Mesorhizobium shangrilense: one gene and its partner. The protein of the gene in region 2 interacts with the protein of the main gene of each other region in a pairwise test. Links are inferred from orthologs where the notes say so. Each region holds a gene or a part of one and is shown on either strand. Other genes may lie near its edges. The genes, in order: PD284_RS01695 and ptsN.

Region 1 (15,321 bases), 4.4 Mb from region 2 along the record:
CAGGAGAATCTCCTCCCACGGACAATCTCGACAGCGCCTTCAGTCCAGAAAGCGATAGCCCACGCCGGGTTCGTTCAGGATGAAGCGTGGGGCTGCAGGATCATCGCCAAGCTTGCCGCGGAGGCGGCCGATGAAGACCCGCAGATACTGAACGTCGTGCTCGTGCGCGGGTCCCCAGACATCGTTGAGAAGCTGGCGGTGGGTGACGATCCGACCGGCATTGCGGGCGAGCAGCGCCAGAAGCTCGAACTCCTTGCGCGTGAGCTTCAGGGCTTCGCCCGCGAGCGTGACTTCGTGGCGCGCGAGATCGATCCGCAACTCGCCCCGGACGATTTCCGGATTGGCGGCCGTGCCGCCGGAACTCGACCGCAGCAACGCCCGCACGCGCGCCATCATCTCGGCAATGCCGAAAGGTTTTACGACGTAGTCGTTCGCGCCCGAATCGAGGGCTTCAACCTTCTCGGCTTCGGCCTGCCGGACCGACAGGATCAGGATCGGAACCTGCGACCATTCGCGGATACGGGCGATGACCTGCTTGCCGTCCATGTCCGGCAGGCCGAGATCCAGCACCACGAGGTCGGGCTGCGCGGTGGCGGCCAGGGCGATGCCCGCCTTGCCGGAGGCCGCCTCCTCGAGCGAGAACCCGTGCGCCTCGAGCGCCACGCGCAGGAACTTGCGGATGCCGGGATCGTCCTCGACCAGAAGGATGCGGCCCGTGTTCACGCGGGACCCCCATGACCCGACGAGCCCATGGGCAGGGTCAGGACGATGCGCGTGCCTCGCCCCCCGGCGGTCGCGGCCTCGGCGCGGATCGACCCGCCATGGGCGTCGACGATACCCTTGGCGATGGCGAGCCCCAGCCCCGTGCCGCCGGGCAGGCCGTCGCCCGCATGCACGCGGAAGAACATGTCGAAAACGTGGGGGCGGTCGGCTTCCGCGATGCCGGGCCCCTGGTCGGAGATGGCCAGTGCGACGACGCCGTCATGTGGCGCAGCCGAGATCGTCACTTCCGATCCGGGCGGCGCGTATTTCGCGGCGTTGTCGAGGATGTTCGTCGCCACCTGCTCCAGAAGCACCGCATCGCCCATTACCTCCGGCAACGACGACGGAAGGTCGCGCACCACGCGATGGCGGGCAAGATCCCGCTCCAGCCGCCGGATCGCCCGTCCCACCACTTCCCGCAGGTCGACCGGCTCGCGCGCCACCTTCAGCGCACCGTAGCCCAGTCGTGTCATATCGAGTAGATTCTGGACATAACGATTGAGGCGTTCGCCTTCGTCGCGAATCGTTTCGGCCATCGCCTTGCGTCCGCTTCCGCCAAGCGCCCCGTCGGACTCGACCAGCGCCGTGGCAGCGCCGATGATCGAGACGAGCGGGGTCCGCAGGTCGTGGCTGACGGAGGACAGCAACGCCGCGCGAAGGCTCTCGGTTTCCGCCAGCAGGCGCGACTGCTCCATGTCGGCGGCAAGCTTGGTGCGCTCGATGGCGATGCCGACCTGGTCGACGAGGGAGTCCAGCAGCCGTCGTTCCTCGGTCGTGATGTATTCGCGCGCGCCGAACTGGACCGCCAGCAGCCCGTGGACCTTTTCGGCGCTTTTCATCGGCATGAACAGCCAGGTGGCCGAGGGCAGCGTCGCCGACGACCAGCCGGCCGGCTCCGCCTTCTCCCAGGCCCATGCGGCTGCGCCCCAATCCCTTGCCTGCAACTGGTCCTCCGGAGGCATGCCGCCGACAATGGCGAGCTTGCCCGATCGGTCGGGCATCAGGATCATGGAGGAGCATTGCATGGTCGAGGCGACATGGGTGACCGCCGCCCAGACGACGTCGTCGAGCGAGGCGACGCTCGCCACCCTTCGGGAAAAGTCGAAGAGCTTCGCGGTCCGCTTGGCGATGGCGCGCTGGGCGCGGGCCTGGTTGCGAAGCCGGGCCGCGAGATTCCCGGTGACGATCGCCACCAGAAGAAACAGGACCAGCGTCATCACCACCTTCTCGTGGGCGATCTCGAAGGTGTAGTAGGGCTCGACGAGAAAGAAATCATAGCCGAGGAAGGCGAGCACGCTGGCATAGATCGAGGGCCAGAGGCCGAAGCGGCTGGCGACGGCCAGCACGCCGACGAGAAAGAACAGCGACAGGCTCTCGACCGGGAACAGGCCGCTGACCAGCGTGGCCGCCGCGCCGGAGGCAATGATGGTTGCGGTCGCCCACAGGTAGGCCTTCGGGTCGCGCTCGAGCGCAGGCCGCGCCGCGCCGATGACGGACTTGCGGGCCTCCACCGGGTCGGCGGAGACAATCGTGACCTCGAAATCCTGCGCCTTGCGGATGATCTCCTCGGCGACAGTCTCGCGCGTGAACCAGGCGGAGAAGAGCCGGGGCCGCGGTCGCCCGATGACGATGCGCGAGACGTTGCGGCTTTGCGCGAAGGAGAGGATCTCGTCGGCGACGTGGCTTTCCGCGTTGATGGTCGCGATCTCGGCGCCGAGCGTCTCTGCCAGACGCAGGGTTTCGGCGATGGAATCCTTGGCCGCGTCCGGAAGGTGCTCGGACTGGGGCGTCGCGACGCTGGCCGCGATCCAGTCCGTCCGCGACCTCTCGGCCATCCGTTTGGCGGCGCGGACCAGCGCCTTGGAGACGGGGGCTTCGTTCACGCAGACGAGCACCCGATCCTGTGTCGGCCAGGGCCCGGCGATGGCGTGGCTCTTCATATGCGCGGTCATCTGGGCATCGACGCGGTCGGCGGCGACCCGCATGGCGAGTTCGCGCAGCGCGGTCAGGTTGCCCTTGGAGAAGAAGTTCTGGATCGCGCGGGCGATCTGGTCGTGGATGCAGACCTTGCCCTGGCGCAGCCGTTCGATCAGTTCCTCGGGCGGCAGGTCGATCAGCTCGATCTCGTCGGCCAGTTCCAGCACCTTGTCGGGAACGGTCTCGCGAACCTTCAGCCGGGCGATCCGGGCAACCACGTCGTTGAGACTTTCCAGGTGCTGGATGTTGAGCGTCGAGTAGACGTCGATGCCCGCATCCAGCAGCTCCTCGACATCCTGCCAGCGCTTGGCATGGCGGCTGCCGGGCACATTGGTGTGCGCGAGCTCGTCGACCAGCGCCAGCCGCGGCCGCCGCGCGAGCAGCCCGTCGAGATCCATCTCGGCAAGGATCCGGCCGCCATAGGGGACCTGCGCGCGCGGCAACAGCTCGAGCCCGGGGGTCAGTCGCTCCGTCTCGGCGCGGCCATGCGTTTCGACCACACCGACCACCACGTCGACGCCATCGGCGCGGCGTCGCTGCGCGGCCTCCAGCATGGCGTAGGTCTTGCCGACGCCGGGGGCGGCGCCGAGAAAGATCTTCAGCCGCCCGCGTCCCTCCTTCGCCGCTTCCGCGAGCAGGGCCTCGGGTTCCGGGCGGCTTTCCTTCTCCATCGTCACTCCGTTGACGGTCGGGCCGGGAAGCGCTCGTCGAGAGCGAGGTTGAGCAGGAGCACGTTGACGCGCGGCTGGCCGAGGACGCCCAGCGTAGGCTTCTCGACCTGTCCTGCGACCAGGTCGCGGACCGCTCCCCCATCGACGCCGCGGGCGTTGCCCACGCGCGCGGCCTGGAAGTAGGCCGCTTCCGGCGAGATATGCGAATCGAGGCCGCTGCCTGACGCGGTGACGAGGTCCACGGGAACCCGGCCGCCGCCGTTCTCGGCGCTGATGCGCCGTGCGTCGGCGGCGACCCGTTCGATCAGCGCCTTCGATGTGGGGCCAAGATTGCTGCCGCCGGTAGACGCGGCATCGTACCCGTCGCTGCCTGCCGCCGAAGGCCGCCCGTGGAAATAGGCATCCCCGGCGAAGGCCTGGCCGATCAGTTCGGAACCGACGATGCGGCCGTCGCGCTCGATCAGGCTGCCGTTGGCCTGAGCCGGAAACAGGACCTGCGCCGCGCCTGTCATCGCGAACGGATAGGCCACGCCCGTCAGCGCGGTGAACAGGACGAGCATGATGATGGCCGGTCTCAACTCGGAAATCATGGTGTCACCTCATACGATGCCGGCGGCGTTGACAATCAGGTCGATCGCCTTGATGCCGACAAATGGAACGATCAGGCCGCCAAGGCCGTAGACGAGCAGGTTGCGGCGCAGCAGGCTCGCCGCCGTCGCCGGCCGGTACTTCACGCCGCGCAGCGCCAGCGGGATCAGCGCGATGATGATCAGCGCATTGAAGATGACCGCCGAGAGGATGGCGCTGCCGGGGCTGCCCAGCCGCATGACGTTGAGCGCATCGAGCGCCGGATAGGCGGTGACGAACAGCGCCGGCAGGATGGCGAAATACTTCGCGACGTCGTTGGCGACCGAAAACGTGGTCAGCGAGCCCCGGCTGATCAGCAGCTGCTTGCCCACCAGCACGATTTCGATGAGCTTCGTGGGATCGGAATCGAGATCGATCAGGTTGCCCGCTTCCTTTGCCGCGGGCGTGCCCGTGTTCATGGCGACCCCGACATCGGCCTGGGCCAGCGCCGGCGCGTCGTTCGAACCGTCGCCGCACATGGCGACCAGCTTGCCCTCGGCCTGTTCCTTGCGGATCAGGTCCAGCTTGCGCTCGGGCGTGGCCTCGGCAAGGAAGTCGTCGACCCCGGCTTCCGCCGCGATCGCGGCCGCCGTCAGCGGGTTGTCGCCGGTGATCATCACCGTGCGGATGCCCATGTGGCGCAGTTCGGCGAAACGCTCGCGGATGCCGGGCTTGACGATGTCCTTCAGGTGGACGACGCCCAGCACCCGCTTGTCCTGCGCGACCAGCAGCGGGGTGCCGCCCGATCTGGCGATGCCTTCCACCAGCGCCTGCAGTTCCGGCGTCGCCGTCGTGCCGCACCAGGCCAGGATCGCGTCGGAGGCGCCCTTTCGCAATCGCGTACCGTCTCTCAAATCCGCTCCGGAGATGCGAGTGCTGGCCGAGAAGGGGATGGCATCGGTCACCTGATCCGTTCCGTCCAACGCCCGGCCCAGCTTCTTGCGCGCGAAATCGACGATCGAGCGGCCTTCGGGCGTCTCGTCGGCGAGCGAGGCCAGCAGTGCGGCCTCCGCCATCTCCCTTTGCGAGACCCCGGGCACCGTCTCGAAGGCATCCGCCATCCGCGCGCCGAAGGTGATGGTGCCGGTCTTGTCGAGGAGCAGCACGTCGACGTCGCCGGCTGCCTCGACGGCGCGGCCCGACCTGGCGATGACGTTCGCCTTCACCAGCCGGTCCATGCCGGCAATGCCGATGGCCGACAGCAGGCCCCCGATGGTGGTCGGGATCAGCGTCACCAGGAGCGCGATCAGGAACACGACGGGGATCAGCGCGCCCGAATAGATCGTGAAGGGCTCCAGCGTCACGACCACGATCAGGAAGATGATCGTCATGCCTGCGAGAAGGATGTTGAGGGCGATCTCGTTCGGCGTCTTGTGGCGCTCGGCGCCCTCCACCAAGGCGATCATCCGATCGAGAAAGCTCTCGCCGGGCCGGGACGTGATCCTCACCTTGATCCAGTCGGACACGACGCGCGTTCCGCCCGTCACTGCCGAGCGATCGCCGCCTGCCTCGCGAATCACCGGGGCGGATTCGCCGGTGATCGCGCTCTCGTCGACCGAGGCGATGCCTTCCACGATCTCGCCGTCGGCAGGGACGATGTCGTCGGCCTCGACAAGTACCAGATCGCCGGGCCTCAGCGAACGGCTGGAGACCATTTCATGCGTTGCCGCATCAAGCGCCGCCAGCTTGCGCGCCGGGGTCTCGGACTGGGTGGCGCGCAGCGTGTCGGCGCGGGCCTTGCCGCGGCCCTCCGCCATGGCTTCCGCGAAGTTGGCGAAATAGACGGTGAACCAGAGCCAGGCGGCAACCTGGCCGACCACAGCGACGTTCTCGCCGCCGGTGAAGAAGTCACGCACGAAAAGCAGCGTGGAGAGTGCGGCGACGACCTCGGTCACGAACATGACGGGGTTCTTCGCCATGACGCGCGGCGCGAGTTTTTGAAACGCAGCCCTGAGAGCCGGGCCTGTGACGCGCCGGTCGAAGAGCGAGATGTCTTGCTTCTTGCGCATGGAGTTCCTCAGAACGTCTGGCCGGCGAGCATCGAGACGTGCTCGGCGACCGGGCCCAGCGCCAGCGCCGGGAAGAAGGTGAGCCCGCTGAGGATCACGATCACGGCGACGAGCAGGGTGACGAAGAGCGGGCCGTGGGTGGGGAACGTGCCGCTCGATGCAGGCGCGGACTTCTTCGCCGCGAGCGAGCCCGCAACCGCCAGCATCGGGACAAGGTAGACGAAGCGGCCCAGAAGCATCGCGATGCCCTGCATGGTGTTGTGATAGGGCACGTTGGCGCCGAAGCCCGCGAATGCCGAGCCGTTGTTCCCGGTGGCGGACGAATAGGCGTAGAGGATCTCCGACAGACCGTGCGGACCCGTCTCCTGCAGCGAGGAGAGCGACACCGGCAGCACGGCGGCGAGCGCGCCGAGCCCCAGCACGCCCAGCGGCATCACCAGGAAGGCGATCACGGACAGCTTGACCTCCCGCGCCTCGATCTTCTTGCCCAGGTATTCCGGCGTGCGGCCGACCATGAGCCCCGCCAGGAAGACCGTCAGCACCACGAAAGACAGCATGCCGTAGAAGCCGGAGCCGACGCCGCCGAACACCACCTCGCCGACCTGCATCAAGAGCATCGGGGCGAGCGCGCCGAGCGGCATGAAGGAATCGTGCATGGCGTTGACGGAGCCGTTCGATGCGGCCGTCGTCACGGTCGCCCACAGCGTCGAATTCCCGACGCCGAAGCGAACCTCCTTGCCCTCCATGTTCCCGGCGGTCTGCTCGACGGGAAGCGAAGCGAAGGCCGGATTGCCGGGAACCTCGGACCCGTAGGTCAGCGCCAGCGCGCCGAGGAACAGGACCCCCATCGCCGCGAAGATGGCGACGCCCTGGCGCATGTGGCGCACCATCCTGCCGAACATGAAGCAGAAGGCCGCCGGGATGAGCAGGATGGAGACCATCTCGGCAAGGTTGGCGAGCGGCGTCGGGTTTTCGTAGGGAGCCGCCGAGTTGGCGTTGAAGAAGCCGCCGCCGTTGGTGCCCAACTGCTTGATGGCGATCTGCGAGGCCGCCGGACCCTGGGCGATCGTCTGCTGTGCGCCCTCGATCGTGGTCGCCGGCACATAGGCCATCAGGTTCTGCGGCACGCCCTGCCAGACGAGGAAGAGGGTCAGCACGATCGACAGCGGCAACAGCACGTAGAGGACCGAACGGGTCAGATCGACCCAGAAATTGCCGAGCAGCTTCTGCTCGCGGGCGATGAAGCCGCGGATGATGGCCGCGCAGACCGCCATGCCGACGCCGGCCGAGACGAAGTTCTGCACCGTCAGTCCCGCCATCTGGCTCAGATACGACAGCGTCGTCTCGCCGCCATAGGCCTGCCAGTTGGTGTTGGTCGTGAACGAGACCGCGGTGTTGAACGCCAGGTCCGGCGACAGCGGCCCAAAACCTTCCGGATTGAGCGGCAGCAGGTGCTGCAGGCGCAGCATCGCGTAGAGCAGCGCCCATGAGACGAGACTGAAGGCAAGCGCGCAGAGCGCGTAGCGCGTCCAGTGCTGGCCCTGGTCGGCCTTGACGCCGGCGAGCGCATAGAAGCCGCGTTCGACGGGCGACAGGACGGGCGAGAGCCATGTCCGCCCACCTTCGTAGAGGCGGGCAAGATAGAGACCGAGCGGCCAGGCCAGCGCCGCGACGAGCGCCGCATAGAGGATGAACTGAAGAATGTCGGGCGCCATGAGACGTGTCCTTGCCAGCAATCAGAACCGTTCGGGCCTGGCCAGCGCGTAGGCGAGATAGACGAGAAGGAGAGCGGCGACGGCGCCGCCGAGGAGGAGGTCGAACGTCATGACGCGCCTCACAGCCGTTCGAGCAGGCGCACGGAGGCCGCAGCGGCAACGAAGAAGCCTGCGGCAAGCGCGATGTAGAGAAGGTCGAGCATGGAACGCTCCCTGTTTTCGAGAGCCTCATGACTATGCCCGGCCGCAATCAACGCGCGATGTGCAATGCGCCGACTGCCCGTAAACGGTGCGTAAACGCGGGATTTTCAGGGGGCGCGTGGGGCGGGTCGCTTTCGCTACGGGCGTAGGGGCGCGGGCCGTCGAGACCGCGCAGCGCCTGCATAAGTTGACGCTGATCTCACCCGCTCCGCGGTGGATCAATTTCGGCCGCTACGTTCACCGCCGAATAGGGCTGTTCATTCCACGTCGTGCTCCCGTGCGCCGGCTTCCCCGGTTCGACGCCTGCCGCGGATGACCGATCAGGCAATCAGGCCAGCGCCGATGAGGGTCGATCCCCATACAACGAGTGACGGTCCCGTCGGCGTGCCGAAGCAACCGACCAACTTGATGTAGTCCATGTTGAAGCAGTGCTGCTCGGGATCTGCGTAACCGTATCTTCGCGCCGTCATGCCATTGAAGAACAGAAACACGCCGGCAATCAGGATGAGCCATTTCGCCATGTGGATGCGCTCTCTCCAGTCCCTTGGCGGGGGTGACGCAACCTGAACGCGAACGCAAGCGGGTCGCGCTGACCAGCCGCGGACCGATGAAACCGTTGGAGATCGGAGGGACCAAGTTGTCGCGCGACGCAGCATGATGGCGCTGCCAAACATCATCCAGCGCTTCAATGGTGATCCCGACAGGAATCGAACCTGTGACCTACAGATTAGGAATCTGCCGCTCTATCCTACTGAGCTACGGGACCACTCGGCGGCACTCATACAGGCTTTGCGCCGCTTCGCCAACCGTTTGCGCGCACGCGCCGGACAGTTTTCCGGCGCGCGCAGAATCGATCTGCGCCCCCTTTCGGGGGCGCGGGCTTCATGCCGCCAGCGCGGTCTCGGTGAGCTTGATCCAGTAGCTCATCCCGTGCGCGATCGCCTCGTCGTTGAAGTCGTAGGCAGGGTGGTGGAGCGAGGCCGAATCGCCGTTGCCGATGAAGATGAAGGCGCCGGGCCGCGCCTCGAGCATGTAGGAAAAATCCTCGCCGCCCATGACCGGCGGCATCGCCCGGTGCACGTTGGGCTCGCCGGCCACGACGGCAGCTACGTCGCCGGCAAAGACAGCCTGCTCGGCATCGTTGACGGTCACCGGATAGTTGGCGTCGTAGGCGACGGTGATCTCGGTTCCATGCGCGGCTGCGAGCCCTGCGGAGATCTCCCGCATGCGCCGTTCGGCCAGCGCGGCGACCTCCTTCTTCAGGGTGCGCACCGTGCCGGCGATCTCGGCATGGTCGGGGATGACGTTGTAGGCGTCGCCGGCGTGGAACTTGGTGACCGTGACCACCAGCGCCTCGACCGGGTCGGCGCTGCGCGACACGATGGTCTGGAGCGCCGCGACGAGCTGGCTGCCGATCATGATGGGGTCGATCGTGGTGTGCGGCATCGCCGCATGACCGCCCCGCCCCTTGATGCCGATCGTGAACTCCGCGGTCGCGGCCATGATCGGACCCGGCCTCAGCGCAAACTGGCCAACCGGCAGGCTCGGCATGTTGTGCATGCCGAACACACGCTCGATGCCGAAACGCTCCATCATGCCGTCCTTGACCATCTCGTTGCCGCCGCCGCCGCCTTCTTCGGCGGGCTGGAAGATGACGGCGACGCTGCCGGCGAAATTGCGGGTCTCGGCCAGATATTTCGCCGCCCCCAGAAGCATCGCCGTGTGGCCGTCATGGCCGCAGGCATGCATGACGCCGGGCGTCTGCGACTGATAGGGCTTGCCGGTGACCTCGTGGATCGGCAGGGCGTCCATGTCGGCGCGCAGGCCGATGGTGCGGCCCTCGCCGTGCCTGCCCTTGATGACCCCGACCACGCCGGTGCGGCCGAGCCCGGTGACGACCTCGTCGACGCCGAACTCGCGCAACCTCGCGGTGACGAAGTCAGCGGTCTTGAAGACGTCGAAATTGAGTTCCGGCTGCTGGTGGAGCTGCCGTCGCCACCCGGCCACTTCGTCCTGCATTTCGGCTGCGCGGTTCAAGATCGGCATGCAATGTCTCACGTCTGGTGCGCCCTGCCCAACGAAGGCAGATTTGCGGTTTTGCCTTGGTGGCGTCACATAGGCTAGATAGCTGGTGACGGGCGCCGGATTGAGGGCTGGCCAACCGGAACATAGACGATGCCGCCATCAAACCTCAAGATGGCGACGACGCTGGACGACACAAGACCGGATTTTTGCATGCGGCGGAATTTTAGACCCCTGTTTCTCGCACTGGGCGCACTGGCTTGCGCATGGGGCGCTACGCCCGCGCTCGCCACGCCCTCGTTGCTCTTCGACCTCAACGATGGACGCATCATCTCGCATGAGGATGCGTTCCAGCGGTGGTATCCGGCGTCGCTCACCAAGCTGATGACAGCCTATGTGACGTTCCGGGCGATCCAGGCGGGCGAATTGCAGCTCGATTCGCCGATCACGATCTCCAAGAAGGCCGCCAGGGAGCAGCCCAGCAAGATGGGCTATCCTGCAGGCACCGTGGTCACCGCCGACAATGCGCTGAAGATGATGCTGGTGCGTTCCAACAACGACATCGCCATGGCGATCGGCGAGAATGTGGGCGGCTCGCAGCAGGCGTTCGCCGACCGCATGAATGCCGAAGCCGCCCGCCTCGGCATGAAGGGCAGCCATTTCGTCAACCCCAACGGCCTGCACGCCGCCGAACAATACACCACGGCGCGCGACCTTGGCTTGCTGGTCATGGCGATCCGCCGCGAATTCCCGCAGCATCTCCAGTACTTCTCGATCGAGGGACTGCTCGCGGGCAAGAAGAAGCTGACCAACTTCAACCTGCTGGTGGGCCGGTACAAGGGGGTGGACGGCATGAAGACCGGCTTCATCTGCCCGTCCGGCTTCAACATGATCGGCACGGCAACCCGCGACGGGCGCACGCTGGTCGCCATCGTGCTCGGCGAGGCCTCGGCGACCAAGCGTGCCGAAACCGTCGCCGCAATGCTCGACGACGGATTTGCAAACCCGCACATCGGCGCGGACACCGTGGCGGCGCTGCCCAGCTACGGCGAGGGTGTGGACGTCGCCCGCGACATGCGCGAGGTCATCTGCCCCAAGCCGGTGAAGACGGCGAAGGGTGACAAGGCCAAGCCCCAGCCGAGCGAGCAGGCACAGACGAAGAAATCGCCGTTCGCCGAACCCTACGATCATCCACTGAAGCTGGTCGCGGTGGGATCCGGCGGCGCAGACGGACCGGTGCCGCGGGCCTACGCGGAGATGCTGGCGAAAAACTACGCAGACGTGCCGATCCCGACGCCCCGCCCCGAATATCCCGTGGCGGCCGATGCCAGGGCGTCGTCCGGCGTCGGCGACGTGAACTAGGCGCAGGGACCCGATGTTCCCGATTCCAGTCTCGGTCCTGACCGGCTTCCTGGGCGCCGGCAAGACGACCTTGCTCAACCGCCTGCTCAAGGACCCGGCGCTGACGGACGCCGCCGTCATCATCAACGAGTTCGGCGACGTCGCCATCGACCATCTCCTGGTCGAGAAGGCCTCCGACGGCATCATCGAACTGTCGGACGGCTGCCTGTGCTGCACGGTGCGCGGCGAGCTGGTCGATACGCTGGCCGATCTGGTGGATCGACTCCAGGACGGCCGCATCAAGCGCCTGTCGCGCGTCATCATCGAGACGACGGGTCTGGCCGATCCGGCGCCCGTCCTGCAGTCGATCATGGGCCACCCGGTCCTCGTGCAGGCGTTTCGGCTCGACGGCGTCATCACGCTGGTCGACGCGGTGAACGGCGGTGCGACGCTCGACAACCATGTCGAGGCGGTGAAGCAGGTAGCGGTCGCCGACCGCATCCTGATGGGCAAGCTCGACCTGCAGGATGACGCCGCTGCGCTCGAAGCGTTGCAGGCACGCATCCGGCGCATCAACCCCAACGCCATGATAATCGATACGGCTGCGCCCCGCGCGAGCGTGGCCTCGCTCCTCGAATGCGGGCTCTACGACCCCGTGACCAAGACCGCCGACGTGCGTCGCTGGCTGGGCGAGGCGTCGGATCATGGGGACGACGGACACGACCACGATCACGCTGGCCACGATCATCAGCATGACCACCACGACGACCATGACCACAGCCACCACCGCCACGACGACCGTGTGCGCTCGTTCAGCCTCGTCCACGACGGTCCGGTGCCGTTTTCCGCAATATCGACCTTCCTCGACCTGCTGCAGTCGACCCAGGGCGACAAGCTGCTGCGCATGAAGGGCATCATCGAGCTTGCGGAGGACCCGGCTCGCCCCCTGGTCATCCACGGCGTCCAGAAGATCCTGCATCCGCCGGCGCGGCTGCCCTCCTGGCCCGACGCTCGGCGCGGAACGAGGCTGGTGTTGATCACGTCGGATATGCCCGAAGACTATGCGCGCCGCCTGTTCGCGGCAATCACGAACCAGGCGGCCGTCGACACGCCCGACCGCGCTGCGGTCGCGGACAATCCGCTGGCGATCGCCGGATTTCGGAGCTGACGCGCTCGGTCAGCCGCCCCGCTCGATGAGAAAGCGGTGACCGCCCGCGACGGCCTCGCTCTCGACGAGCCTGTGGCCGTCCTCGCTCACGAATGCGGGGATGTCGATCACCGCGAGCGGGTCCGTGGTCTCCACCCATAGCCGGCTGCCGGGCGTCATCGCCTGGAGGCGCTTGCGCGTCTTCAGCACGGGAAGGGGGCAGTTCAGGCCCCTCAGGTCATAGATCTCGGAAATTACGGGCGGTCCTAGCTGCCGAAGATGTTGGTCAGGCGCTTGCGCATGCCGCCAAGAATGCCGGTCTTCTCCTCCGGCTGCTGGGCAGGGGCCGCCTGCGCCGTGGCAGGGGACGCTGCGGCTGGTGCGGGCTCTGCAGAAGGAACCTGTGCGGCCTGCTCGGCCGCCGCCTTCTCTTCCGCCGCACGGGAGGCGGCGAGCTGCTTTGCCTCTTCCTCGCGCTGCTTGGCCAGGCGCTTCTGTTCCGCCGCCCTTTCCTTCGCCGCCTTTTCGGCGTCGACAGCGGCCATCCTGCGGCCGGCGGGCGAGTCGATCCGCCCCATGCGGGATGTCACGGAGACTGTCCCGTCATGCGCCATCGAAGGCGGCTGCATCGAAACGCGTTCGCCACGTGCGCGCCGTGTGGTCCAGTCGGAAACCAGCTTGGCCTCCGTGAGGCCGGTGATCGATGCCTTCGTCGCGACGCTGGAGCTGCTCACGGCCTTCGAGAAAGCCGCGTCATAGGTCGAGCGGTACGTCTGATAGGCGGTCGCAAGCTGATCCGGCATCGTGCTTGCCGGGCAGGCTCCGGCCGGCGAGAAGGCCGCGCCGGGCGCGATGCGGTTGAAGACGTAGCGCTTCTCGCACACGTCCACCTTGGGCGGCACCTTGCTGATCTCGAAGTGGTCGTAGCCTTCCTTCAGCATCTCCCAGAACTTGTAGTTCGGGTCGTTGCGGTAGCGCGCCATGTTGGCGGCCGTCATGCGGAAGGGGAATGACTGCACCTGGAACTCGGTCTGCCCGCCCCTGAACGAGTCGCGTGCGAACGCGTAGATCTCGGTGATCTGCGCATCGTTCATCGAGAAGCATCCCGACGACGAGCAGGCGCCGTGCACCATCAGGTTGGAGCCGGTGCGGCCATGGGCGCGATCATAGGCGTTCGGATAGCCGATGTTGAAGGCGAGATGAAACTGGGAGTTCGGGTTCATTTGCCCCGGACGCACGGTATAGAAGCCTTCCGGAGACTGGCGGTCGCCTTCGATGAATTTCGGGCCGAGCTTCCCGGACATCTTGCAGATGTCGTAGGACGCGATCATGTCGTAGCGCCCGTTCGTCTTCTGCTTCCAGATCTCGAGCTTGTTCTCTTCCTTGAAGACGCGCGCCAGGATGGGCGAGCTGCGGCTCATGCCCTTCGCCCGCATCTCCTTCACGATCCGCTGGGGGAGTTGCGCGTTGGCGCCGCCACCCGCGACGTTCAGCGTGGATTCCGTGCAGCCCGCGACTCCCAGGGCGGCGATCAACAGTCCGGCGCGTAGAGTTCTGGCGATCATGCGTTCGACGTCTTCACCTGCCACAACGGCAGCGTTGCGATGGAATCTGTTTAGGCCGATTAACCTTGAGGAATCCTTACCGCAAGCGTCCCCCGCGGCAAGAACCCGGTAGGTCATGCGAGCAAGCCAACGGCATTTTTGTGGCAAAAATGGGCGCGCCGGGCAAGCCGGCGCTGCTTTTTCAACTAGAGGCTGCGGCCGACAGCGAGAAACTTGTCGCGGCGGTGCTCGCGGAAGTCCATGTTCATCGCGCCGAACTCGGCGAGCGTCTTGTCGATCTGGTCGCCGGCCGACTTCATAACGGCATCCCGGCCGCGATGCGCGCCGCCGAGCGGCTCGGGAATGATCGAGTCGATCACCTTCAGGTCGAGCAGGTCCTGCGCGGTGATCTTCATGTTCGTCGCCGCATCCCTGGCCCGGGTGGAGTCGTGCCAGAGAATCGAAGCCGCGCCCTCCGGCGAGATCACCGAATAGATCGCGTGTTCCAGCATGTAGACGCGGTTTGCGGTGGCGATCGCGATCGCCCCGCCAGAACCGCCCTCGCCGATGATGACCGAGAGCGACGGCACCTTCAGCCCCAGGCAGGCGGAGGTCGAGCGGGCGATGGCCTCGGCCTGTCCGCGTTCCTCCGCGCCGATGCCCGGATAGGCGCCGGCGGTGTCGACAAGCGTGACGACGGGAACATTGAAACGGTCGGCGAGCTCCATGATGCGCACCGCCTTGCGGTAGCCTTCCGGCTTCGCCATGCCGAAATTGTGCTTGAGCCGGGTCTGGGTGTCGGAACCCTTCTCCTGGCCGATCACGGCCACGGACTGGCCCCGGAAGCGCGCGAAGCCGCCGATGATGGCGTAATCCTCACCAAAGGCGCGGTCGCCGGCGAGCGGCGTGAAGTCGGTGAACAGCGTCTTCACGTAGTCGAGGCAGTGCGGACGATCGGGGTGGCGGGCGACCTGCGCCTTCTGCCACGGGGTCAGCGCCCGGTAGATGTCGCGCAACGCATCCTTGGAGCGCTTCTCGAGCCTCGCGATCTCATCGCCGACGTCGACTGCTTCGCCGTTGTCGGCGAGCCGCTTCAGTTCGAGGATCTTGCCATCAAGATCCTGCACCGGCTTTTCGAAGTCGAGATAGTTATACATGCGTGAGGGGAACGCCTAATCCAAATAGCCCTGCGCCAAGGGGGTGAAATCGCGCCAAATCTCGACGTGACATAGCGACCCGATGCCTAATCGGCAAGCGGATGGTGCTCATTGACCAGCTGAAGCAGTCGTTCTTCCAGCACGTGTG
Region 2 (15,009 bases):
CAAGGCCGCCGAGGACGGCCCATGCCAGGAACGCGCCGTTCAGCCGCGGCAGCTCGTAGCCGACGCCCCAGTGCAGCACGGCGACGAAGGCCAATGCGAAGGGAAAACCGAAGCCGAAGCGGACGAAGGTCGCCCCCGTCGTGCCCATGCGGCCCTTGAGATGCTTCTGCATCGCCGAGCGAACGTTCTGCAGGAACGCCGCGGCGATGGTGATCGGGATCCAGAGTTCCATTCCCCTCCCCCGGCCGCTTTACAGGAGCCCGATTTCCTGCGCGGCGGCCTGGAGGCTCTGCCGGGGGCGCGGCCCGATCTGCTGGATCACCAGCCCCGCGGCGAGCGATCCGAGCTTGCCGCAATCCGCCAGCGACCGCCCCGTGGTGTAGCCGAACAGGAAGCCGGCCGCGTAGAGGTCGCCTGCCCCCGTGGTGTCGACAAGGCGGTCGATCTCGATCGCTTCCACCTGGATCGTCTCGTCGCCGCGCACGATGACCGATCCGCGCTCCGACCGCGTCACCGCGGCCAGCCGGCAATCCTTGCGGATCAAGTCCAGGCCCTTTTCGAACGAGGACGTCTGATAGAGCGACTTCAGCTCGCTCTCGTTGGCGAATACGATGTCCACCGTGCCCGACCGCATCAGGTCCAGGAACTCGTCGCGGTACCGGTCGACGCAAAAGGAGTCCGAGAGCGTCATCGACACTTCGCGGCCGGCGGCATGGGCGTGCTCGGCGGTCAGACGGATCGCTTCCTTAGCCCGCGGCGGATCCCACAGATAGCCTTCGAAATAGGTGACCTTGGCTCCGGCCGCCTTGCCGGCCTCGACATCCTCTGGGCCAAGCTCGATACAGGCGCCGAGATAGGTGTTCATCGAGCGCTCGCCGTCCGGCGTCACGAAGATCATCGAGCGTGCGGTGGGCGGCGATCCCGCCAGCGGCTTGGTGTCGAACGCCACGCCCTGCGCGGTGATGTCGTGGCGGTAGATCCCGCCCAGATGATCAGACGAGACCTTGCCGAAGAAGGCGGCCCGCCCTCCGAAACTCGCAATGCCCGCCGCCGTGTTGCCGGCGCTCCCGCCCGAAGCCTCGATCGCCGGTCCCATGCGGCTGTAGAGAAGTTCGGCGCGTTCTGCGTCGATGAGGTTCATCGCCCCCTTGATGATGCGGTTCTCGACGAGGAAGGCGTCGTCGCACTGCGCGATGATGTCGACAATGGCGTTGCCGATACACAGCACATCGTATTCGCTCATCAATGAAGGCCTTCCCGCGGTTGGAACCCGGCGTTTCTGGCACGCCGGGCGCGCGCGGGTCTACAGGGTTCCGGCCGATTTGCAACCTTGCAGCGGCGAAACGGCGCGACTATCTGCCCGACATGATACTCGACGCCGCGCTCGCCTCGCTCCGCAAGCTGTTCACGCCAGAGTTCCGCTGGGTCTTCCTGAAGACTCTGGGCCTGACGCTGCTCGCGCTCATTGCGCTCTGGTTCGGCCTGCGGGAAGTATTCGAGTGGCTTGCGCTGCCGTGGCTGGTGGCGTTCTCGCCCGAGGTTCCCGACTGGGCCGCGTGGCTCGGTCCGATTGCCGCCATAGCCGCGGGCATGGTGCTGGCCTTCGGCCTGGCGCTGCTGATCGCCCCGATTAGCGCGCTCGTCGCCGGCCTATTCCTCGACGACATCGCCGAAGTGGTGGAGCGCACCGACTATCCGCAGGATCCGCCGGGCCGCGCCGTTCCCGCGATGCGCGCCCTCGTGCTTTCGCTGAAATTCCTCGGAGTGGTGATCCTCGGCAACCTGATCGCGCTGGCGCTGCTGCTGGTGCCCGGCGTCAACATCGCCGCCTTCTTTCTCGTCAACGGCTACTTGCTCGGGCGCGAATTCTTCGAGTTCGCCGCAATGCGCCACATGAGCGAGGCGGACGCGAAGGCGCTGCGCCAGGACAATGCCGGCACTGTCTTCGTCGCCGGACTGGTCGTCGCGGCCTTCCTCGCCATCCCCTTGCTGAACCTGCTCACGCCGCTCTTCGCCGCGGCGATGATGGTGCATCTCAACAAGGCCGTGTCGGCGCGAGGCGCGCTCGCACCCAGCGTGCGGCGCTAGCCCTTCCAGGCCATGTTCATATAGACGCCTCCCTTGGCGAGTTCGTCGAGCATCTGCCGCAGCCTCCTGGCTCGCGTCTCTTCGCGCTTCGCGCCGATGATCCAGCCCAGATAGTCGTTGCGCTGATAGTCTGGCCGCGCCTCGTAGGCCTCCACCAGGTTCCGTTTGACGAGCGCCGCACGCACGTCTTCCGGCATCGGGTTGAGGTCACGCTTCAGCGCCATGACAAGCCTCCTGTGGCAGGAAACCATCAGCTAGCGGAGCGCGTGCGCGGATCAAGGCCAGCGGCTGGAGATCCGGCGCTTTTGAACCGCGCAGCTAGGACGCTGCGGCTGATTCGAGGGGTTCGAGAGGCACCAGCGGCGCCGGGATCTCGTTTGTCTTCACCGCCGCCTTGCAGATGTCGGCGATCACGCAGAACTGGCATTCGGGCTTGCGAGCCTTGCAGACATAACGCCCGTGCAGGATCAGCCAGTGATGGGCATGGCGCAGGTACTCGTCCGGGATGATGCGGACGAGTTCGGCCTCCACTTCGTCCGGCGTTTTGCCCGGCGCGAGCCCGAGCCGGTTGCCGATGCGAAGGATATGGGTGTCGACCGCCATGGTGGGCTGGCCGAACGCCATGTTGAGGACGACGTTCGCGGTCTTACGGCCCACGCCCGGCAGCTTGACCAGTTCGTCGCGGCTGTCGGGCACCTCGCCGCCATGGTCCCGGATCAGCGCTTCCGACAGGGCGATGACATTCTTGGCCTTGTTCCGCCACAGTCCGATGGTCCGGATGTATTCGCCGAGCCGAGCCTCGCCCAGGGCGACCATTTTTTCAGGCGTATCGGCGATCTTGAACAGGGCGCGCGTCGCCTTGTTGACCCCCACATCCGTCGCCTGCGCCGAGAGCGCGACCGCGACCAGCAGGGTGAAGGCGTTCACATGTTCCAGTTCGCCCTTCGGCTCCGGCCGCTGCACGGAGAAACGCCGAAAGATCTCGTGGACTTCGGCAGGCGTGTAGCGGCTCTTGGGCCGACGCGCCTTCGGGCTTCTCACCGTCCTGGCCGGGGCTGCTACTTTTTGTGACTTGGGCTTCAGCATGCGCTCTCTATAATCAACGGCCATGAGCGAGACAAACACCGCTTACGCCGCCGACGAACCGTTCTTCCGGGCGCTGCTCACGCCGCATCGGTCGCTCGGCCGCACCGGTTTCCTGGTGCTGATGGGCGCGGTCACCTTCTGCTGGATCGTCACCGGCGCCTTCTTCCTCGCCCATGGCGCCTGGCCGGTGTTCGGCTTCTTCGGGCTGGACGTGGTGCTGCTCTACGTGGCGTTCAGGCTGAACTACCGCGCGGCCCGCGCCCGTGAAGAAGTGTCGGTGTCGCGCACGTCGCTCGACATCCGCAAGACGGCCCCTTCCGGCAAGTGGGAAGCGCACCATTTCAACCCGTTCTGGGCGAAGTTCGCCGTCGCGCGCCGCACCGACATCGGCATCACCGCGATGGCAGTGGAAGGCCAGGGCCAGAGCGTGCTGATCGGAAGCTTCCTCAATCCGGACGACCGCGAGAGTTTTGCCAAGGCATTTTCGCAGGCGCTGGCGACAGCCAGACGCTAGACGGGAATCGGGTGGGAAATCGACCTTCGCGGCGCGATATTCGCGTTCAAGGAGTTATCCGCTATGAACGCACACATGCCGATGAAAGCCTCGATCGCCCTCGACACCGACATCACCCCGGACGGGACCGACTATGAGGTCGTGCGCAAGGTCATCGAGAAGATCAGCCTCGACTATCGCGACCAGCCGTCACTAGAAACGCTGGCGGAAGCCGTCGGCGACACCCCGAACGGGCTGCAAAAGCTGTTCACGCGCTGGGCGGGGTTGACGCCCAAGAGCTTTCTGCAGGCCGTGACGCTCGATCACGCCCGCAGATTGCTGGACGAAGGCATGTCGGTGCTCGATGCGACCTACGAGGTCGGTATGTCGGGACCCGGCCGCCTGCACGACCTCTTCGTGACACACGAAGCAATGTCGCCCGGCGACTACAAGTCGCGCGGCGCGGGCCTGACCATCCGGTACGGCTTCCATCTGTCGCCCTTCGGTGTCGCGCTGATCATGGTCACCGACCGCGGGCTCGCCGGCCTGTCTTTCAACGACGCCGGCGACGAGCGCGCCGCCTTCGCCGACATGTCGGGCCGCTGGCCGAACGCCGCCTATGTTGAGGACATGTCGGCAACCGCGCCCTATGCGGCGCGGATCTTCGATCCCGCGAAATGGCGATCCGACCAGCCGCTGCGCGTCGTCATGATCGGCACCGACTTCCAGCTGCGCGTGTGGGAGGCGCTGTTGCGCATCCCGATGGGCAAGGCGTGCACCTATTCGGCCATTGCGCAGAGCATCGGCACGCCGGCCGCCAGTCGTGCGGTGGGCGCTGCGGTCGGCGCAAACCCGCTCTCCTTCGTGGTGCCCTGCCACCGCGCGCTTGGAAAATCCGGGGCGCTGACCGGTTACCACTGGGGCCTGACCCGCAAGCGGGCGATCCTAGGCTGGGAGGCCGGCCAAATCTCCGCCGCCTCCTGATTGCCGCGGGCAACGACGCAGGTTAAGGCTTCCGGAGCATTCCGGAGGCCTTCTTCACGTGATTACCGTCGTCGGTTCCATCAATCTCGATCTCATCGCGGCAATGGATCGCCTTCCCGAGCCCGGTGAAACGGTGCTCGGCAACAATTTTGCTACTGCACCCGGCGGCAAGGGCGCCAACCAGGCGCTGGCTGCCGCGAGAGCCGGTGCAAAGGTCCGCATGGTTGGCGCGGTGGGCCGCGATTCCTTCGCTGGCGAGGCGGTCGAACTCTTGAAGGCCGGCGGCGTCGATCTCGGTCGGGTGGCAGAAATCGAGGGCGCGACCGGGATCGCCGTCATCTTTGTCGGCGGCGACGGCGAGAACGTCATTGCGGTCATCCCCGGCGCCAACGCGACAGTCGATGCAGCCGCCATCAGGAACCTCGAGTTCGCGCCGGGCGAGCACATTCTCCTCCAGCACGAGATCCCGCTCGCGGCGGTGGAAGCCGTACTCGATTCGGGCCGCGCGGCCGGCAGCGTGACTTTGCTCAACACGGCGCCCTTCCGCGCCGACGCCGCTCCCCTCTTGGCAAAGGCGGACTATGCCGTCGCCAACGAGACCGAGTTCGATCTCTTCGCAGACGTCCTGTCGCTCCCGGGCGGCTCGCGGGAGGAGCGCATGCGCGCCTATGCGGCCACGACCGGCCGCGCGATCATCGTCACGCTGGGCGGCGACGGCGTGCTGGCGGCAACCCCGCAGGAATTCCTGAAAGTCGCGGCGATGAAGATCACGCCAGTCGACACCGTCGGCGCCGGCGACACCTTCTGCGGCTATCTCGGCGCCGGGCTGGATTCCGGGCTGCCTTTGGGCGAAGCTCTGCGGCGGGCGGCCGCGGCAGGCTCGCTCGCCTGCCTGAAGCCGGGCGCACAGCCGGCCATTCCGCTGTCCGCCGAAGTGGATGCCGCACTGACCTAGCGGTAGGGGAGACACGCATGACGGAACGGCCTCGGACGAAGCATGACATCCCTGAGGCCAGCGAGCTCTGTCGCCTGTCCGCAAGGGAACTGGCGGCGCGGATCGCAAGGCGGACGCTATCCGTCCGCGAGGTCGTAACCGCGTTCCTCAACCGCATCGAGGCGGTCAACTCCAAAGTCAACGCCATCGTGTCGCTGCGCGAACGCGGCGACATCCTGCGCGAAGCCGATGAGAAGGACGCGTATCTTGCCGCCGGAGGCAAGGCCGGGCCGCTGTTTGGCCTGCCCATCGCGATCAAGGATCTCGCCGAGACGAAGGGGCTCCGCACCACCTGGGGCTCGCCCATCTTCAAGGATTTCGTGCCCGACCGGGACGCCATCCACGTCGAGCGCATCCGCGCCGCGGGCGCCGTCATCATCGGCAAGACCAACGTTCCCGAATTTGGCCTCGGCTCGCAGACCTACAACAACGTCTTCGGGCCGACGCTCAACGCCTTCGACCCGGAATTGTCGGCCGGCGGTTCGAGCGGCGGCGCGGCCGTGGCGCTGGCGCTCGACATGTTGCCGATCGCGGACGGCAGCGACTATGGCGGCTCGCTGCGCAATCCGGCCGCCTTCAACAACGTCTACGGGCTCCGCCCCTCCCAGGGTCGCGTCCCGGGATCTCCTGACAAGGATCTTTTCTTCGCCCAGATCGGCGTGGACGGCCCGATGGGCCGCGACGTACGCGACCTCGCCATGCTGCTGGACGTGCAGGCCGGTTACGACCCGCGCTCTCCGCTGTCGCTCGCGACCGATGGCAGCTTCCTCGCCGGCCTCGACCGGCCGGCATCCCCCGCCCGCATCGGCTGGCTCGGCGATCTCGGCGGGCACCTGCCCATGGAGGCGGGCGTGCGCGAGCTGTGCGAAACAGCGGTCAGGCGCTTCGAAGAGGCGGACTGGAAAATCGAGGCGATGGTTCCGGCCTTCGACTTCGAGGCTTTGTGGGCGGCATTCGCCACGTTGCGCCATGCCGCCAGCGGATGCGGCCTGAAACCGCTCTACGACGATCCGCACCGGCGCGCGCTGCTAAAGCCAGAAGGACTGTTCGAGGTCGAGGGCAGCCTGAACCTGACGGCCCCCGACATCCATGCGGCCACCATCGTGCGCTCGGACTGGTACCGGGCGGTTCTCGCGCTTTTCGATCGGTTCGACCTTCTGGCCCTGCCCAGTGCGGCCGTGTTCCCCTTCGCCGTGACGACCCATTGGCCGAGCGAGATCGCCGGACGCAGGATGAGCAGCTACCACCGTTGGCTCGAGGTCGCATCCTACGCCTCGATGGCGGGCTGCCCCGCGGTCAACGTGCCGGCCGGCTTCGATGCCGCCGGCCGGCCTATGGGCCTGCAGCTTATCGGACGGCCGCGGGGTGATCTGGCCGTCTTGCGCGCAGCCGCACTCTATGAAAGCCTGCTTGACTGGCCGGCAGGCGCATCGCACTAGCCGGCGAGCCGGGAGGCCCTGATGTCCGTCGAGCTCTACGCCGCCTATCTTCTCGCCTGCATCGTGATCGTGCTGGTGCCCGGGCCGACTGTCACGCTGATCATCGCCAATTCTATCCGCCACGGCACAAGAGCCGGACTTGCCAACGTCGCCGGCACGCAGGCGGGACTTGCAATCATGATCGCCATCGTCGGCGTCGGCCTGACCTCGCTGATCGCGGGCATGGGGCACTGGTTCGAATGGATCCGCCTTCTGGGCGCCGCCTACCTCATCTGGCTGGGGATCCAGATGCTGCGGTCGAAGGAAGCCCTCGACGGCGACGGAAACGCCCGGAAGCCGAGCGGCGGCTTCTTCGTACAAGGCCTCGCCGTCGCCCTGAGCAATCCGAAGACGCTGGTCTTCTTCGGCGCCTTCTTTCCGCAATTCATCGACCCGGCCGGCAGCTACGCGCTGCAGCTCTGGGTCATGGGCCTCACGGCGATGGTGGTCGCGGCCGTCAGCGACAGCGCCTACGCGCTCGCCGCCGGGCGCGCCGGCCGCCTGCTGTCGGCCGGCCGCATCAGGCTGCTCTCGCGCATCAGCGGAAGCTTCCTGGTGGGCGGAGGCATCTGGCTCGCGCTGTCGCGGGCCAAATAGCCCTCTGGCGTCAGTTCAGCCGGCCCAGCCGTTCAGTGAGCAGGGCGAAAAAGCCGGCAGCGTCGACGTCGCGCATCACCGTGGCGTTCTTCTGGCGGTCGGTCACGCCCCACCAGTCGACGACCGTCATGCCCATCGTCAGTTCCGAGGCGGTCTCCACCTCGACATTGCACTCCCTGCCCTTGAACAGTTCGGGCTTCAGCAGGTAGGCGATGACGCAGGGATCATGCAGCGGTCCGCCATCGGTACCGTACTTTTCCTCGTCGAAACGCTCGAAGAACTCCAGCAATTCCGCGGCCGCGATGCCCGCGCGCGTCCCCAGCCCGCGCAGGGCGGCCAGGCGAGAGGACGTGGTCAGCGCCTTGTGGGTCACGTCAAGCGGCATGATCACGACCTTGATGCCGGATTTCAGCACCACATCGCAAGCGTGCGGATCCACATAGATGTTGAACTCCGCCGCAGGCGTGATGTTGCCTCCCTCGAAGAAGCCGCCGCCCATCAGCACGATCTGCTTGATTCGCGCCGCAATCCTCGGCTCGCGGTTGAGCGCCAGCGCGATGTTGGTCAGCGGGCCGAGCGGGCAGAGCGTCACAGTGCCGCTTTCCTCCCGCATCAGCGTCTCGACGATGAAATCGACTGCGTGCTGTTTCTGCAGCGGCATCGTCGGCTCAGGCAGGTCCGGCCCGTCGAGCCCCGTCTTGCCGTGGACATGTTCGGCAGTGACGAGCTTGCGCACCAGGGGGCGGCTGGCGCCCGCGAAAACCCTGATGTCGGAGCGTCCCGCCAGCTCGCAGATCTTGCGCGCATTCTTTTCGGTCAGTTCGAGCGGCACGTTTCCGGCAACCGCAGTGACGCCGAGAATGTCGAGTTCCGGGCTGCCCAACGCCAGCAGAATGGCCAGGGCGTCGTCCTGGCCGGGGTCGGTGTCGATGATGATCTTATGGCTGGCAGGCATTCGGCTTCCTCATTTGGCAGGCGGCATCTGCAGTCTTGAACTTGCCGCGGCGGCGGACCATATCAGCAACACGGGAATGGATGCCATCCGGGTCCCTTTCCTTTCGGTCGCTCTTTGAGGACACTGGAATGAGCCGCATGACGCCCTTTTCGAGCCCGCTTCTGCTCGGGTTCGATACGATGGAAAAGACGTTGGAACGTCTTGCCAAGTCCGGCGATTCCTACCCTCCTTACAACATCGAGCGCGTCCGCTGTGGCGACGGCCAGGGCGACAAGCTGCGCATCACGCTGGCGGTGGCCGGGTTTGCCGAGGAGAACCTCGAAGTTACGACCGAAGAGAACCAGCTGATGGTTCGTGGCCGGCAGACCGAGGAGGGCGATCGCGAATACCTCCATCGTGGCATCGCGGCGCGCCAGTTCCAGAGGACCTTCGTCCTTGCGGACGGAATGCTGGTCAGGGGGTGCGAATTGAAGAACGGGCTGCTGTCGATCGATCTCGAACGCCCCGAGCCGCAAAGGCTGGTACGGAAAATAAACATTTCGGTGAAAGACTGATGTCGACCGCACCGGAACCAAGAGCTCTGTCGCGGGTTGGTTCGATTGGACGCCCCGCACATAGGAGGCTGAGATGACTGAGAACCAGACCAGAAACGTATCCCAGGCCCAGCTTGCCCATATCGGCGAGGGCGCCGTCGCCTATGTCCGCGAAATGGTCAGCGACGATCTCAAGTCCAAATTCCCTGGCCTGCCCGAGATCGCGCCGGGCACCAAGCTGTGGGCTGTCTTCGCCGCCAATGGCCAACCCATCCTCTTGTCCGACAAGCGCGACACCGCGCTGGCGGGGGCCTTCCAGAACGATCTGACGCCCGTCGCCGTGCACTGAAGCGGCGCGCTTGCGCACCACAGGGCGGTCGCTCGACCGCCCTCCCTCCCATCGTCAATGATATGACTAGGCTGCGTGCGACGCAGGCGTGTGCGCCAGCAGCGCATGGATTGCGGCGGCATCCTTCGTGCCGCGGACCTTCGCCACGGTGTCAGCGTCGCGCAGGACCCGGGCAATGCGCGACAGCGCCTTGAGGTGATCGGCGCCAGCGCCCTCCGGCGCCAGCAGCAGGAACACGAGATCGACGGGCTGGTCGTCCAGCGCCTCGAAATCGACGGATGAATCCAGGCGCGCAAATACGCCTGTGATGCGCTTCACGCCGGCCAGCTTGCCGTGCGGAATGGCGATGCCGTTGCCTACTCCGGTCGAGCCGAGGCGCTCGCGCTGCAGAATCGTGTCGAAAATCTCACGTTCCGGCAGCCCGGTCACAGCCGCGGCCTTTTCCGACAGGAGTTGCAGGAGTTGTTTCTTCGAGTTCGCCCGCAACGTCGGCATGATTGCCGGAACGTCGATCAGATCGCTCAGATCCATCACCAAAATCCTTGTGCTCCGCCCATCGCTGCCCGGCTCCCCCGCCCAGCAGCGTCGGCGAGGTAACGTTACGCCCGCGCGGTCTTCACCGAAGACGGGTCGATCCAGCCGATATTTCCGTCCGGCCGCCGGTAGACGATGTTGACCTCCTGATTGCCAGCGTTCCGGAACACGAAAACCGGGCTTTCCTTGGTGTCGAGTTCAATGACAGCCGATGCGACCGACATGGTCTTCAGGGCCATGGACGACTCAGCCACGACAACCGGCGCGAAGTCTTCCGCAACCTCGACCTCTTCGTCGGGCAGCGCCGCCATGACGGTGTAGGAGACATTGACCGATTCGTTGTTGCCGCCCACCGGATGGGTCTTCAAACGGCTCTTGTAGCGGCGCATCCTGGATTCGAGGCGGTCCGCGGCGATCTCGAATGCGGCGGTAGGTTCCTGGCTGTCGCCCGTCGCCTGCAGAGCCATGCCCGAATCCAGATGAACCATACAGTCCGCCGAAAAGCGCGAGCCCGACTTGAGGACGGTGACGTGCCCTGAATACCCACCCCCGAAATATTTGTCGACCACTTCGCCGACTCGGCCCTCGATGCGGGTTCGAAAGGAGTCGCCAATCTCCATGTGCTTGCCAGCGATACGTAAGTTCATTTGTTGGTGAACCTTCCCTGCTCGTCAGTCGGATTGGAGTTTATACCCGTGGGCGGTGCGCACAAGGTTTGCGGCGTCCAATGCGCCGTGCTCAGGTCCAAACTTTCTGGTTAGACACAGGTCTTGGGGCGACGTTTCATTGCTCTGAAGACAACCACCCTGCTCATGCGGGCGGGCTTCTAGTGAGTTCCCGGGGGAATGTCAATGAAGGGTTAAGGAGCGCATCGAGCGACGCCGCGGCAGGCTATGCTCTATTGCCCGCCAGCGCACGCTTCTCGCGCCGCCGCTGGACCGAGGATGGTATGTCCATGCCTTCCCGGTATTTGGCGATGGTGCGGCGGGCAACGTCGATGCCGTCCGCCTTCAGCATCTCGACGATGGCATCGTCGGAGAGCACGTTGGAAAGCTGCTCCTCGGCGATCAAACTCCTGATCCGGTGGCGAACCGCCTCCGAGGAGTGCGCCTCCTCACCGGAGACGGACGCGATCGAGGCGCTGAAGAAGTAGCGCAGCTCGAACACGCCACGCGGCGTCAGCATGAACTTGTTGGCTGTGACCCGACTGACGGTCGACTCATGCATGGAAATGGCGTCGGCAACGGCCTTGAGCGTCAAGGGACGCAGATGGCGCACGCCGTGGGTGAGAAAAGCGTCCTGCTGCTTCACGATCTCGCCGGCGACCTTGAGAATCGTGCGCGCCCGCTGGTCCAGGCTGCGTGTCAGCCAGTTGGCGTTCTGCAGGCATTCGGACAGGAAGTCCCGCTCCTGCTGGGACTTGGAGGACGCACTCACCTTTGCGACATACGCATTGTTGACAAGCACCCGCGGCAGCGCGTCCGCGTTGAGCTCCACCGTCCAGGTTCCGTCCGAGGCAGGCCACACCTCCACGTCGGGGACGATCGATTCGGCGCCTCCCCCCTGAAAGGCGAGGCCGGGCCGCGGATCGAGGGCCCGCACCTCGGCCACCATGTCCATGAGATCCTCGTCGTCGACCCCGCAAAGCTTGCGCAGAGCGACGAAATCGCGCTTCGCCAGAAGCCCCAGATTGGCAAGCAGGGTCCGCATGGCCGGGTCCAGCCGATCGAGCGCCGCGAGCTGCAGCGACAGGCACTCGGCCAGGCTCCGCCCGAATATGCCGGCAGGCTCGAACGTCTGGCAGAGCGCCAGGACATCCGAGACGGCCTCAGTATCCACTCCGAGCCGATGGACGATCTCGGCAGGATCGGCGTGCAGGTAGCCTGCGTCATCGAGTCCGTCTGCAAGCTCGCGGGCAATGAGCCGCGAGGCAGGATCGGCGATCAGGAAGGCGATCTGTTCGGCGACGTGGTCACCCAGCGTGACCGGCGCCGCAGCCAGATCCTCCATGTCGAAATCGCCCGCGGATTGGGCCAGCGCGCCGGCGCCCGACGATTTCCACTGCGCGTTGAGATCAGGCGCGAGCCGATCGCTGACGCCGGGATCGTCAGGAAAGATGTTCTCGAGCGAGGAATCCATCTGCTCCGACATCGACTGGGCGGTCCAGGCGCCGTCGTCGCGAACCCACATGCTGTCCGCAGCCGCGTCCGCATCGTTCTGCTGGGGTTCTGGGGGAAGCGCTTCCTCCCGCTGGTCGACCCGCTCGAGAAGCGGATTGCGCTCCATCTCCTCGTCGACGAAGCGCTCCAGTTCGACATGGCTCAACTGAAGCAGCCGGATCGATTGCATCAGCTGGGGTGTCATCACCAGCGACTGGGATTGGCGCAGCTGCAGTTTGGTCGCGAGCGCCATATGCGGTCGAGAACTCCGGGATTCACTCGAAGGCAGGCCGCCGTACGGGCTCTCACCCGCCAAGGCCAGTTGAATCAAACTGGCCCGGCTCTTGCTTGTCAAGTAAAGACGATAGGCCAGCTTCGCTTACGAAGCGTTACATCGCCTCCGCCCAGCCCCCCTGCAGGGGCGTCAGAGCGTGAAGCCTTCGCCAAGATAGAGACGCCGCACGTCCGGATTGGCGACAATCTCGGCCGGATTGCCGTGGGTGAGCACCTCGCCGGCATGGATGATGTAGGCACGGTCGATGAGCCCGAGAGTCTCGCGCACATTGTGATCGGTGATGAGCACGCCGATGCCCCGCGCCGTGAGGTGCCGCACAAGCCGCTGGATGTCCGCCACAGCGATCGGATCGATGCCCGCGAAAGGCTCGTCGAGCAGCATGTAGCTTGGACGGGTGGCAAGCGCCCGCGCGATCTCGAGGCGTCGCCGTTCACCGCCGGAGAGCGCGATTGCGGGCGCCTTGCGTAGATGCGCAATGTGAAATTCTTCGAGCAGGGCGTCGAGCGTGGTTTCCCGCTCTGCGCGGTTCTTCTCGACCACCTCCAGGACGGCGCGGATGTTGTTCTCGACGGTCAGGCCGCGGAAGATGGAGGCTTCCTGGGGCAGATAGCCGATGCCGAGGCGCGCGCGCCGGTACATCGGCATGCTCGTCACGTCGAAGCCGTCGATCTCGATCGTGCCCCTGTCGACGGGGACCAGCCCGGTGACCATGTAGAAGCAGGTGGTCTTGCCGGCGCCGTTCGGGCCCAGCAGCCCCACCGCCTCGCCGGCGCGCACGCCCAGCGACACGCCATTCACGACCTGCCGGCCCTTGTAGCTCTTCGTCAGCTCACGCGCGATCAGCGTGCCTTTCAGGCCCTCGCGCATGGCGGACTGGGGCGCGGCCACAGGCTTAACCTGCCGCGGGCTCTTCGAGTCCTGCAGCGCCGGGGAGGGAGCGTCCACCATCAATTTCCTTGGGAGCTTGGCGTAATGAGTACCTGAACGCGGCCCTCGAGCTGCGATTTGCCGGTCTGTGTGTTGACGGTGAGTTTTCTGCCCTTGGCGACGTTTGCGCCTTCCGTCAGCACCACTTCCTTCCCGGTCAGAACCAGGGTGTTGCTGGCGACGTCGAATTGCCCTTCGTCGCCGGTGGCGACCTGCTCCTTGGACCGGAGGTAGACCTTGTCCTTCACCTCGAGGCGCTCGATCTGCTGCGACCCGCTGGTCGGCGAGCCCGCGCCCTTGGCGTAGTAGACGGTCATGAGACCGGCCTTGAGCAGCGTGTCGCCCTGGACGACATTCACGTTGCCGGAGAAGATGGCCATGCTCTCCGCCTCCCGCACCTCGAGCTTGTCGCTTTCGATCTGGATGGGCTGGTCGCCAGCCAGGCGAATTCCGGGACCGGTCGCCTCCTGCGCCACGGCAGAACCTGCTGCCAGCGTCAGCAGTACGAATGCCAGCAGGCTAGTTCCCCGCATGTTGCTCTCCCGTTTTGTCGGCCGCCCCGAGCGCCCCCGGCGAAAGGTTCAGGCGCACGCGCTTTTCGAACACCAAAACCTTCCCATTATCAAGGATGGATAGCGAGTCGGCCGTGATCTTGTTGCCATTCATGGTTATCGCGACCGGGCGCTCGGTCTTCATGGTGCCGTTGTCGATCTCCACGCGGGCGGTGTCGAGTTCGGCCGTCATGCCGTTGCTCGACTTGACGGTGAAGGGGGTCTGGATGTCCAGTACGTTGGCGCGGCTGTTGTAGACGCCGCGCTCCGCGAGGATTGTCGCCGAATCGGTCACGTCGATCGGCACGGTGGCGTCGATGCCGTGCAGCACGATCACATGCTGCTTCGCCGGCTCCTGCAGCGCGCGCTCCGCCGTCAGCGAGTACGGACGATTGTCGCTGGTCACGCCGTTCAACTTGGGATTAGCCATCACCAGCTTCCCGTCCGCATAGGCGACGCTGGCGATGTCGTATGTCAATTGCGGCACCCGCGACAAGAAGGTGTAGCCGGCGAATACAAGCGTGATCCCCAGGCCGAGAATGGGCAGCAGCCACTTAAGCACACGCACCTTGGACGAGTAGGAGCGGGCGCGCGCGAAATCGGTTTCAAGGGAACGCACGCTCTGGGACGCACGTGCGGCAATAAGCTCGTCTTCTTTGGTGATGGTCGTTGCCGCTGACATCAAAGATATCCAATGGTCATTTATCGAGTTTGCACCGCAGCAGCGGCACGGAAGGGGGTATCCAGCGGACTTTCCGCCGCCCTCAGATATCTGGTGTTCCCAAGTGGCATATGGTCCCGCCTGACGCACGTGCGCCCCAATCGCGGGCCGCCCGTCAATCACACGAGCGATGTCAGATCAATATGGTCATTTTTCGATAAGATGCCAGCCCCCGGGAGAGCGCATCCCTGTTGTGAGTAGCCCCCGCCTCCCGCATCGAGTACAACCGTCCGTCTCATATTGCGTCACGAGGACAAAATGGCCA

Evidence for each region.
Region 1: the proteins of ptsN (region 2) and PD284_RS01695 interact in binary tests that used the Escherichia coli proteins (3 or more experiments, as listed by UniProt). The link is inferred for Mesorhizobium shangrilense from one-to-one orthologs.

Annotation. Positions count from the first base shown.
Region 1 is NZ_JAQGPN010000001.1:339,231-354,551, forward strand. What follows is about bases 520-3,727. They hold PD284_RS01695 (sensor histidine kinase), read right to left. Parts: upstream 3,411-3,727; coding sequence 720-3,410; downstream 520-719. Other genes in these bases: PD284_RS01690 (response regulator), read right to left, coding at 520-723; kdpC (potassium-transporting ATPase subunit KdpC), read right to left, coding at 3,413-3,727. In the rest of the region: more of PD284_RS01690, read right to left, coding at 40-519; more of kdpC, read right to left, coding at 3,728-4,000; potassium-transporting ATPase subunit KdpB, read right to left, coding at 4,010-6,046; potassium-transporting ATPase subunit KdpA, read right to left, coding at 6,055-7,761; kdpF (K(+)-transporting ATPase subunit F), read right to left, coding at 7,783-7,872; PD284_RS01720 (hypothetical protein), read right to left, coding at 8,283-8,483; PD284_RS01730 (M20 aminoacylase family protein), read right to left, coding at 8,845-10,008; PD284_RS01735 (D-alanyl-D-alanine carboxypeptidase family protein), read left to right, coding at 10,198-11,346; PD284_RS01740 (CobW family GTP-binding protein), read left to right, coding at 11,360-12,493; PD284_RS01745 (sulfurtransferase TusA family protein), read right to left, coding at 12,503-12,727; PD284_RS01750 (L,D-transpeptidase family protein), read right to left, coding at 12,739-14,037; PD284_RS01755 (acetyl-CoA carboxylase carboxyltransferase subunit alpha), read right to left, coding at 14,223-15,173; PD284_RS01760 (site-specific tyrosine recombinase XerD), read right to left, coding at 15,260-15,321. UniProt on the Escherichia coli protein: Member of the two-component regulatory system KdpD/KdpE involved in the regulation of the kdp operon. KdpD may function as a membrane-associated protein kinase that phosphorylates KdpE in response to environmental signals.
Region 2 is NZ_JAQGPN010000001.1:4,682,950-4,697,958, forward strand. Bases 8,357-11,252 are described here. They hold ptsN (PTS IIA-like nitrogen regulatory protein PtsN), read right to left. Parts: upstream 10,089-11,252; coding sequence 9,624-10,088; downstream 8,357-9,623. Other genes in these bases: PD284_RS22645 (nucleoside hydrolase), read right to left, coding at 8,357-8,675; PD284_RS22650 (Hsp20 family protein), read left to right, coding at 8,804-9,229; PD284_RS22655 (BQ00720 family protein), read left to right, coding at 9,303-9,557; hpf (ribosome hibernation-promoting factor, HPF/YfiA family), read right to left, coding at 10,157-10,738; rpoN (RNA polymerase factor sigma-54), read right to left, coding at 10,983-11,252. Also shown: PD284_RS22595 (DMT family transporter), read right to left, coding at 1-232; PD284_RS22600 (adenosine kinase), read right to left, coding at 251-1,243; PD284_RS22605 (sulfate transporter family protein), read left to right, coding at 1,366-2,088; PD284_RS22610 (YdeI/OmpD-associated family protein), read right to left, coding at 2,085-2,312; nth (endonuclease III), read right to left, coding at 2,407-3,174; PD284_RS22620 (DUF2244 domain-containing protein), read left to right, coding at 3,197-3,688; PD284_RS22625 (bifunctional helix-turn-helix domain-containing protein/methylated-DNA--[protein]-cysteine S-methyltransferase), read left to right, coding at 3,752-4,651; PD284_RS22630 (ribokinase), read left to right, coding at 4,710-5,606; PD284_RS22635 (amidase), read left to right, coding at 5,624-7,084; PD284_RS22640 (LysE family translocator), read left to right, coding at 7,106-7,720; more of PD284_RS22645, read right to left, coding at 7,731-8,356; more of rpoN, read right to left, coding at 11,253-12,503; lptB (LPS export ABC transporter ATP-binding protein), read right to left, coding at 12,675-13,412; PD284_RS22680 (LptA/OstA family protein), read right to left, coding at 13,493-14,005; LPS export ABC transporter periplasmic protein LptC, read right to left, coding at 13,992-14,705; signal peptide peptidase SppA, read left to right, coding at 15,003-15,009. UniProt on the Escherichia coli protein: Seems to have a role in regulating nitrogen assimilation.